2 linked regions of the Collimonas fungivorans Ter331 genome follow. The protein of the gene in region 1 interacts with the protein of each later gene in a pairwise test. Links are inferred from orthologs where the notes say so. Each region holds a gene or a part of one and is shown in the gene's direction. Other genes may lie near its edges.

Region 1 (3,448 bases):
ATCAATTAAGGCAGGCATGGCAAATCCGTCGTCAGAAAAGTCCATTATAGCGCTCGGCCCCTGGCTGCAGACGCCCACCGGCAGTTACATGCTGGAGTGGGAGCAGGCGCGCCTGGACGCGATGACGGCGGATATCTTCGGCTTCAACGCGATGCAGATCGGCGTGCCGCAAATCAAGTCCCTGCAAGCGAACCGCATGCGCCACAAATGGCTGACGGACAGCCGCCTGCCGGCAGCGGGCGAAGCGCAATCCGGCGTGGTGGTGACCCACGATTTCGCCGAACTGCCGTTCGCCTCGCAAAGCCTGGACCTGGTGGTGTTGCCGCATGTGCTCGAGTTCGCCGCCGAGCCGCACCAGATCTTGCGCGAGGTCGAACGGGTGCTGATTCCGGAAGGGCAGGTTATCATCACCGGTTTTAATCCGGCCAGCTTGTGGGGCATCAGGCAAACCGCAGGCCGCATGTCGGGCGTGCATTTCCTGCCGCAGAACGCCGAATTCATCAGCCTGCTGCGCCTGAAAGACTGGCTGAAGCTGCTGAACATGGAAGTCAACCGCGGCCACTTCGGCTGCTACGCGCCGCCGTATACCAGCAGCAAATGGCTGCATCGCTTCGCCTTCATGGAAAAGGCCGGCAACCGCTGGTGGCCGTATTTCGGCGCGGTATATATCGTGCAGGCGATCAAGCGGGTGAAGGGCATGCACCTGGTCGGCCCGGCTTTCAGCAAACAGGTGATCAAGGCAGCGCGCGGCGTGCCGGCCACCAACAAGATACACAAGACGGACCGCAACGGCGCTGAGTAGTCAGGGCAGCGGTCTCAAATATAACAAGCAGCGAAAGACAGTATGGACAAAGTAGAGATATATGCCGATGGCGCCTGCAAGGGCAATCCCGGCACCGGCGGCTGGGGTGCGCTATTGGTGGCGGATGGCAAGGAAAAGGAATTGTTTGGCGGCGAACGCAATACGACCAATAACCGGATGGAGCTGAAAGCGGTGATCGAGGCCTTGACCGCCCTGACTCGTCCCTGCGAGGTGACGGTGTATACCGACAGCCAGTATGTGCAAAAAGGGATCAGCGAATGGATCCACGGCTGGAAAGCGCGCGGCTGGAAAACCGCAGCGCGCGAACCCGTGAAAAACGTCGACCTGTGGCAGGCGCTGGACGCCGCGCAGGCCCAGCACAAGATCGAATGGAAATGGGTCAGGGGCCATGCCGGCCACGTCGGCAACGAGCGCGCCGACCAGCTCGCCAACCGCGGCGTGACCACGGTTGTATAACACCGCCACGGCCGCATTGGCTGAGGCGCGCTACTATTAACATATGTTTGTATTGAAGATTAAGTGACCATGCGACAAATTGTTCTGGATACCGAAACCACCGGCCTCAACCCGCGCACCGGCGACCGCGTCATCGAAATCGGTTGCGTCGAGTTGCTGAACCGGCGCTTGACCGGCAATAATTTCCATCGCTACATCAACCCCGAGCGCGATTCGGAAGAAGGCGCGCTGGCAGTCCACGGCTTGACCACTGCTTTCCTCAGTGACAAACCGAAGTTCGCCGAAATATTCGACGAGCTGCGCGAATACACGCGCGGCGCCCAGGTCATCATCCACAACGCGCCGTTCGACCTGGGATTCCTCGACGCTGAATACAAGCTGCTAGGCAAGGGCACATTTTCCGGCGATGTCGCCGGCGTCATCGACACCCTGGTGCAAGCCAAGGAAATGTATCCCGGCAAACGCAACTCGCTGGACGCCCTGTGCGACCGCTACGGCATCTCCAACGCCCACCGCACCTTGCACGGCGCATTGCTTGACTCCGAACTGCTGGCCGAGGTGTACCTGGCAATGACGCGCGGCCAGAACAGTTTCAGCATCGACCTGGGAGCAGGGCATGGCGATGCGGACGGCGGCGGTGCGGCGCTGGAGCTGCTGCCGCTGGCGGGGATCGTGGTGCGCACCGCGAATGCGGAAGAACTGGCCGAGCATGAGCTGGTGCTAAATGGTTTGGACAAGGACGCTAAAGGCGCCTGCATATGGCGCCAGCCGGCGGTGGATGCCGCTGAAAATCCGCCGCAAAACTGATCTTGCAAAAAATTCACACAAGACACTAGCCACGAACCGGATTTGCCATTATAATTTCGCTTCTTTAGGCGCGTAGCTCAGCTGGTTAGAGCACTACCTTGACATGGTAGGGGTCGTTGGTTCGAGTCCAATCGTGCCTACCAGTATTCTCAACGTTTGCGGGGATGCTGGGACAAATTTGGGGCAATTTCGAATTTGTTTGTAAGTGAATATCAGTGGAATGGAAGCGCAGTATGGCTTCCATTTTTGCTTTCTCCCTCCCGCGATCTGCGGAATCAATCCACTTAGCGTACACAGTAAAAAGCATCTTGGCATTGGCATGTCCCATCTGCCGGCTGATGTAGGTCGGGTTCACGCTGGCCATTAAGGCGGTTGTCGCATATGTATGCCGGGTTTGGTAGGCACGGCGCATCCGAATCCCCAGGGGCTTCAGTGTTGGCCTCCAATAATGGTCGCGCTGGCTGCGTTCGTCGTGCCATGGGCGAAGCGTGACAGGATTTTCAAATATTTCATCCGACTTCAGGAACGTAAAGGCTTTTTGCGCTTGCAGAACGGCGATTACTCGTTCAACCAGGTCGACGTCGCGGATTTCATGAGTCTTGAGGCTCTTGAGCTGTCCCTTGAACGTCCGAGCCCGCTCAACGCGCGCGGTGCCATGATTCCAATCGACGTTGCCCCAACGCAATGCAATTAGTTCTTTATGGCGCATGCCGGTCATAAAAGCAAACTCGAAATAGTTCGCTATCCGCAGGTCGTAGTGCTCCCGCATATGAGAAAGAATCCATTCCATCTCTTCTGTCGACAGAGGGTCCGGCACGGCCTTTTGGTGCTTTCCGTTCTCGATGCCTTGCATCGGATTGACCAAGTCGCTGATCTCGCGTCCGGCAAGCGCAAAAACACCTCTGAGCGGGATTAGGTAGTTATTACAAAGCTTGGCGCTTGGCCAAGGGTGAGAGCCCACCACCGCTGCGATTTTGCCGTAGCTGAGCGACTCGATCGCGCTGTCGGCGCCGAGTTTGCTTTGCCAAAACTTTAGTGCTAGCGAATACTGGGAGAGCGTGGCGGCAGCTAGCCGCCCCTTGGTCTGAAGCCACAGATTGCACATTTCTTCAAGTGTCCGTACAGCGGAGCCCATTTTTCCGGCATTGGGTGAATTCGAAAAAAACTCGCCATAGACAAAACTACCGAGCTCCATCTTGCGTTTGATTTGCTCGACCATTCGCTCAGCGAATTTGATATTCGGAGCGGTTGGTTTCAGGTCCAGCGTTTCCCGGCAACGAACCCCGCGCCAGGTAAATGACACCCGAATAGCTGATTCACGAATCTCTATACCGCTGCCTTTACGCCCTTTACCCATTTGTA
Region 2 (4,349 bases), 520 kb from region 1 along the record:
GCAGCGGATGCCGCCGGTACAGAAAGTGACAACGGTCTTGTCGGCCAGTTCGTCCTTGTGCGCAGCGATCACCGCCGGGAATTCGCTGAATTTCTCGATGCGGTAATCAATCGTGTTTTCAAAGGTGCCGACGTCGACTTCAAATGCGTTGCGTGTATCCAGCATGACCACCGGCCGGCCGTTGTCGTCGTAACCCTGGTCCAGCCAGCGCTTTAGCGTCTGCGCCTGCACCGCCGGGGCGCGGCCCAGTTCCGGCTTGATCAAAGGGTGTTTCATCGTGATGATTTCCGCCTTCAGCTTGACCAGCATGCGGGTGAAAGGCTGTTTTTCGGAATAACTTTCCTTCACTTCCAGGTCCGCGAAGCGCTCGTCTGCGCGCAGCCAGGCCAGGAACTGGTCGATTTGCTCGCGCATGCCGGCCAGGAACAGGTTGATTCCCTCCGGAGTAAGCAAAATCGTGCCTTTTAGTTGCAATTGTTTGCAAATTGCAAGAAATTCCGGACGCTTTTGCTCTGCGTCTATGAAAGTGATGAATTTATAGGCCGCGATATTGACGTAAGGATGGCTGGACTGCATGATGTATTTCTCGGTAAGTCGTTGATTTATCAGTATTATAAACGCCGGCCGCAGGAATGCCCAATTTTGCCCTTGGAGGCAGGGCCTCAGGGTAAAATACCGGCCATGACGACACCGCAATTTATCCATCTCCGCCTCCATTCCGAGTATTCCATTGTCGACGGCCTGGTACGCATCGACGATGTCGTGAAAGCCGCTGCCGGCGACAAGCAGGCAGCACTTGGCATCTCCGACCTCGCCAACCTGTTCGGCATGGTCAAATTCTATAAGGCTGCGCGCGGCAAGGGCATCAAGCCGATCATCGGCTGCGATGTCTGGATCACCAATGACGACGACCGCGACAAGCCGTCGCGCTTGCTGCTGCTGGTCAAGAACCGCCGCGGTTATTTGCAGCTGTGTGAACTGTTGTCCCGGGCCTGGCTGGAAAACCTGCATCGCGGCCGCGCGGAAATCCGCGCCGAATGGCTGGCCGAACTGACGCAACAGAATGGCGGCAACGGGCTGATTGCCTTGTCTGGCGCCCATTTCGGCGACATCGGCATTGCCATTGACAATGGCAATACAGGATTGGCGGAGCGTTGCATCGAGCGGTGGGCGGCGATTTTCCCGGACAATTTCTATGTCGAGATCCAGCGCGCCGACCAGCCCAACATGGAAGCACATGTGCGCCAGGCGGTGGCGCTGGCTGCCAAATTCGGCGTGCCAGTGGTGGCTACCCATCCGATCCAGTTCCTGGATAAAGAAGAATTCATTGCGCATGAAGCGCGCACCTGTATCGCCGAAGGCGAAATGCTGGCCAATGCGCGCCGCGTGCGCCGTTTCAACGACCAGCAATCGTTCAAGACCCAGGCCGAAATGGCCGAGCTGTTCGCCGACATGCCGGCCGCGCTGCAAAACTCCATTGAAATCGCCAAGCGCTGCAACCTGACGCTGCAATTGGGCAAGCCGCAATTGCCGGATTTCCCGACGCCGGACGGCATGACCATTGGCGATTTCCTGATACAGCAATCGCAGGAAGGCCTGGAGCTGCGCCTGCTGCATTTGTTCCCGGATCAAGCGAAGCGCGAACAGCAGCGCCAGCGCTACCAGGACCGGCTGAAATTCGAAACCGACACCATCATCAAGATGGGTTTCCCCGGCTACTTCCTGATCGTTGCCGAGTTTATCCGCTGGGCCAAGCAGAATGGCGTTCCGGTCGGACCGGGACGGGGTTCGGGGGCCGGTTCGCTGGTCGCATATTCACTGCAGATCACTGACCTCGATCCGCTCAAATACAATCTGCTGTTCGAACGTTTCCTGAATCCTGAGCGCGTATCGATGCCCGACTTCGATATCGACTTTTGCCAGGAAGGGCGCGACCGCGTCATCCAGCACGTCAAGGATTTGTACGGCAAGGATGCGGTATCGCAGATTGCCACCTTCGGCACCATGGCGGCGAAGGGCGCGATCCGCGACGTCGGCCGGGTGCTTGATTTTGGCTACAATTTTTGCGACGGCATCTCCAAGCTGATTCCGTTCAAGCCGGGCAAGCACGTCACGATTGCCGACGCCATCCAGGAAGAGCCGATGCTGGCCGAACGCCTGGAGAACGAGGAAGAGGTCAAGCAGCTGCTCAACCTGGCGCAGCAAGTCGAAGGCATCGCGCGCAACATCGGCATGCATGCCGGCGGCGTGCTGATCGCACCCGGCAAGCTGACCGATTTCTGCCCGCTGTATACACAGGGCGGCGATGCCGGCGTGGTGTCGCAGTACGATAAAGACGACGTCGAAGCCGTCGGCCTGGTCAAGTTCGACTTTTTGGGTTTGACCACGCTGACGATCCTTGATCGCGCGGTGCGCTACATCAAGCAGCTCGATCCGGCCATGGCCGACTTCAGCCTGGAAAAACTGCCGCTCAACGACCGGCCATCGTATGAATTGCTGACCGCCGCTAAAACAGTGGCCGTGTTCCAGCTTGAAAGCCGCGGCATGCAAGGCATGCTGAAAGATGCGCGGCCCGACCGCTTCGAAGACATTATCGCGCTGGTGGCGTTGTACCGGCCGGGTCCGATGGACCTGATCCCCGATTTCTGCAAACGCAAGCACGGCGAACGCTTCGACTATCCCGACCCGCGTACTGAAGGCATCTTGTCGGAAACCTATGGCATCATGGTGTATCAGGAGCAGGTGATGCAGATGGCGCAGGTGGTCGGCGGTTACTCGCTCGGCGGCGCGGATTTGCTGCGGCGGGCGATGGGTAAGAAAAAAGCGGAAGAGATGGCGGAGCATCGCCAGATTTTCCGCGACGGCGCCGCCAAGGACGGTTTGACCGAAGCCAAGGCCGATGAGATTTTCGACTTGATGGAAAAGTTCGCGGGCTACGGCTTCAACAAGTCGCATGCCGCCGCTTACGCGTTGCTGTCTTATCACACCGCTTACCTGAAAGCACATCACCCCGCCGCGTTCATGGCAGCCAACTTGTCGCTGGCGATGGACGACACGGAAAAGATCAAGATCCTGGTGGAAGATTCGCTGGTGGTGTGCAAGCTGACCTTGCTGCCGCCGGACATCAATCTGTCGGATTACCGTTTCACGCCGGAAGGCGAGCCGGGCAAGAAGGCGACGTTCATCCGTTACGGCCTCGGTGCGGTAAAAGGTTCGGGACAGAACGCGATTGAAGCCATCATCGCCGCCCGCCAGGAAAAACCTTTCGTCGACCTGTTCGATTTCTGCCTGCGGGTGGACAAGCGCCAGATCAACCGCCGCACCATCGAGTCGCTGATACGCGCCGGTGCATTCGATTGTTTCAAGGTCGACCGCGGGATCCTGCTGGCTTCGGTGCCGCGCGCGATGGAAGCTGCTGACCAGAAACTGGCATCTGCCAACCAGGTGAGCCTGTTTGGCGGCGACGACAGCGATCTTGAAGCGCCGATCGAATACGTGCAGGCGGCGCCATGGACCGACAAGCAAAAACTGACGGAAGAAAAAAGCGCGCTTGGCTTCTATCTGTCAGGCCATCTGTTCCATGCCTATGCCGCCGAAGCGCGCCGCTTCGCGCGCACTCCGCTCGGCAGCCTGGAACCGTCGCGCGAACCGCGCGTCCTGGCGGGCATCATCTCCGGCTTGCGGGCGCAAATGACGCAGCGTGGAAAAATGATGATCGTGACGCTGGACGACGGCAGCGCGACTGTCGACGTCACTGTCTATAACGAACAGTTTGAACCGAACAAGGCGTTTTTCAAGGAAGACGAATTCCTGGTGGTGCATGGCAAGGTTTCGGAAGATCGTTTCAACGGCGGTTTGCGGGTGTCGGCGGAGAAGGTGATGGATATTGCCACTGCACGGATTCAGTACGGCCGTCAGATCGTGTTGTCCCTGTCCTCGCCGGCGCAGAAAATCGATGCGACGCAGCTGAAGGACATGCTGTCCTCGCATCGTTCCGGCAACGGTTTGCCGATGACGCTGCGCTACACCGGCGACGGCGTAGCTTGCGAAATACTGCTGGGCGATGAATGGAGAGTGTCTCCCAGTGATGGCTTGCAGTTGGCCCTCGTAGAAAAAGTCGGGAAAGAAGCGGTCGCAGTGGAGTACTAAGGCGCCGCTTGCCGCGTTTTGCCGATTGGCTCCGCATCCTCATATTACTTAACTCTACTTTCGGAGAAAAAATTCTCTCATGATAGTAAAGTGCAAAAAGAACTTAAAGCAGACTGACTTATGAGCGCATTCTCCTATACAACCATTTTCAAGCGCCTTGCGCTATTGCATCGGCCATACAAAAAGAGATTGACCCTGGG

Evidence for each region. Proteins that work in one complex are often made in the same cells at the same time.
Region 2: the proteins of dnaQ (region 1) and dnaE interact in binary tests that used the Escherichia coli proteins (3 or more experiments, as listed by UniProt). The link is inferred for Collimonas fungivorans Ter331 from one-to-one orthologs.

Annotation. Positions count from the first base shown.
Region 1 is NC_015856.1:1,736,200-1,739,647, forward strand. Bases 336-3,217 are described here. They hold dnaQ (DNA polymerase III subunit epsilon), read left to right. Parts: upstream 336-1,348; coding sequence 1,349-2,086; downstream 2,087-3,217. Other genes in these bases: CFU_RS07520 (class I SAM-dependent methyltransferase), read left to right, coding at 336-802; rnhA (ribonuclease HI), read left to right, coding at 845-1,279. Outside these bases: more of CFU_RS07520, read left to right, coding at 17-335. UniProt on the Escherichia coli protein: DNA polymerase III is a complex, multichain enzyme responsible for most of the replicative synthesis in bacteria. The epsilon subunit contain the editing function and is a proofreading 3'-5' exonuclease.
Region 2 is NC_015856.1:1,217,683-1,222,031, forward strand. The notes cover bases 284-4,349. They hold dnaE (DNA polymerase III subunit alpha), read left to right. Parts: upstream 284-681; coding sequence 682-4,149; downstream 4,150-4,349. Other genes in these bases: CFU_RS05400 (sulfurtransferase), read right to left, coding at 284-576; msbA (lipid A export permease/ATP-binding protein MsbA), read left to right, coding at 4,270-4,349. Also shown: more of CFU_RS05400, read right to left, coding at 1-283. UniProt on the Escherichia coli protein: DNA polymerase III is a complex, multichain enzyme responsible for most of the replicative synthesis in bacteria. This DNA polymerase also exhibits 3' to 5' exonuclease activity. The alpha chain is the DNA polymerase catalytic subunit.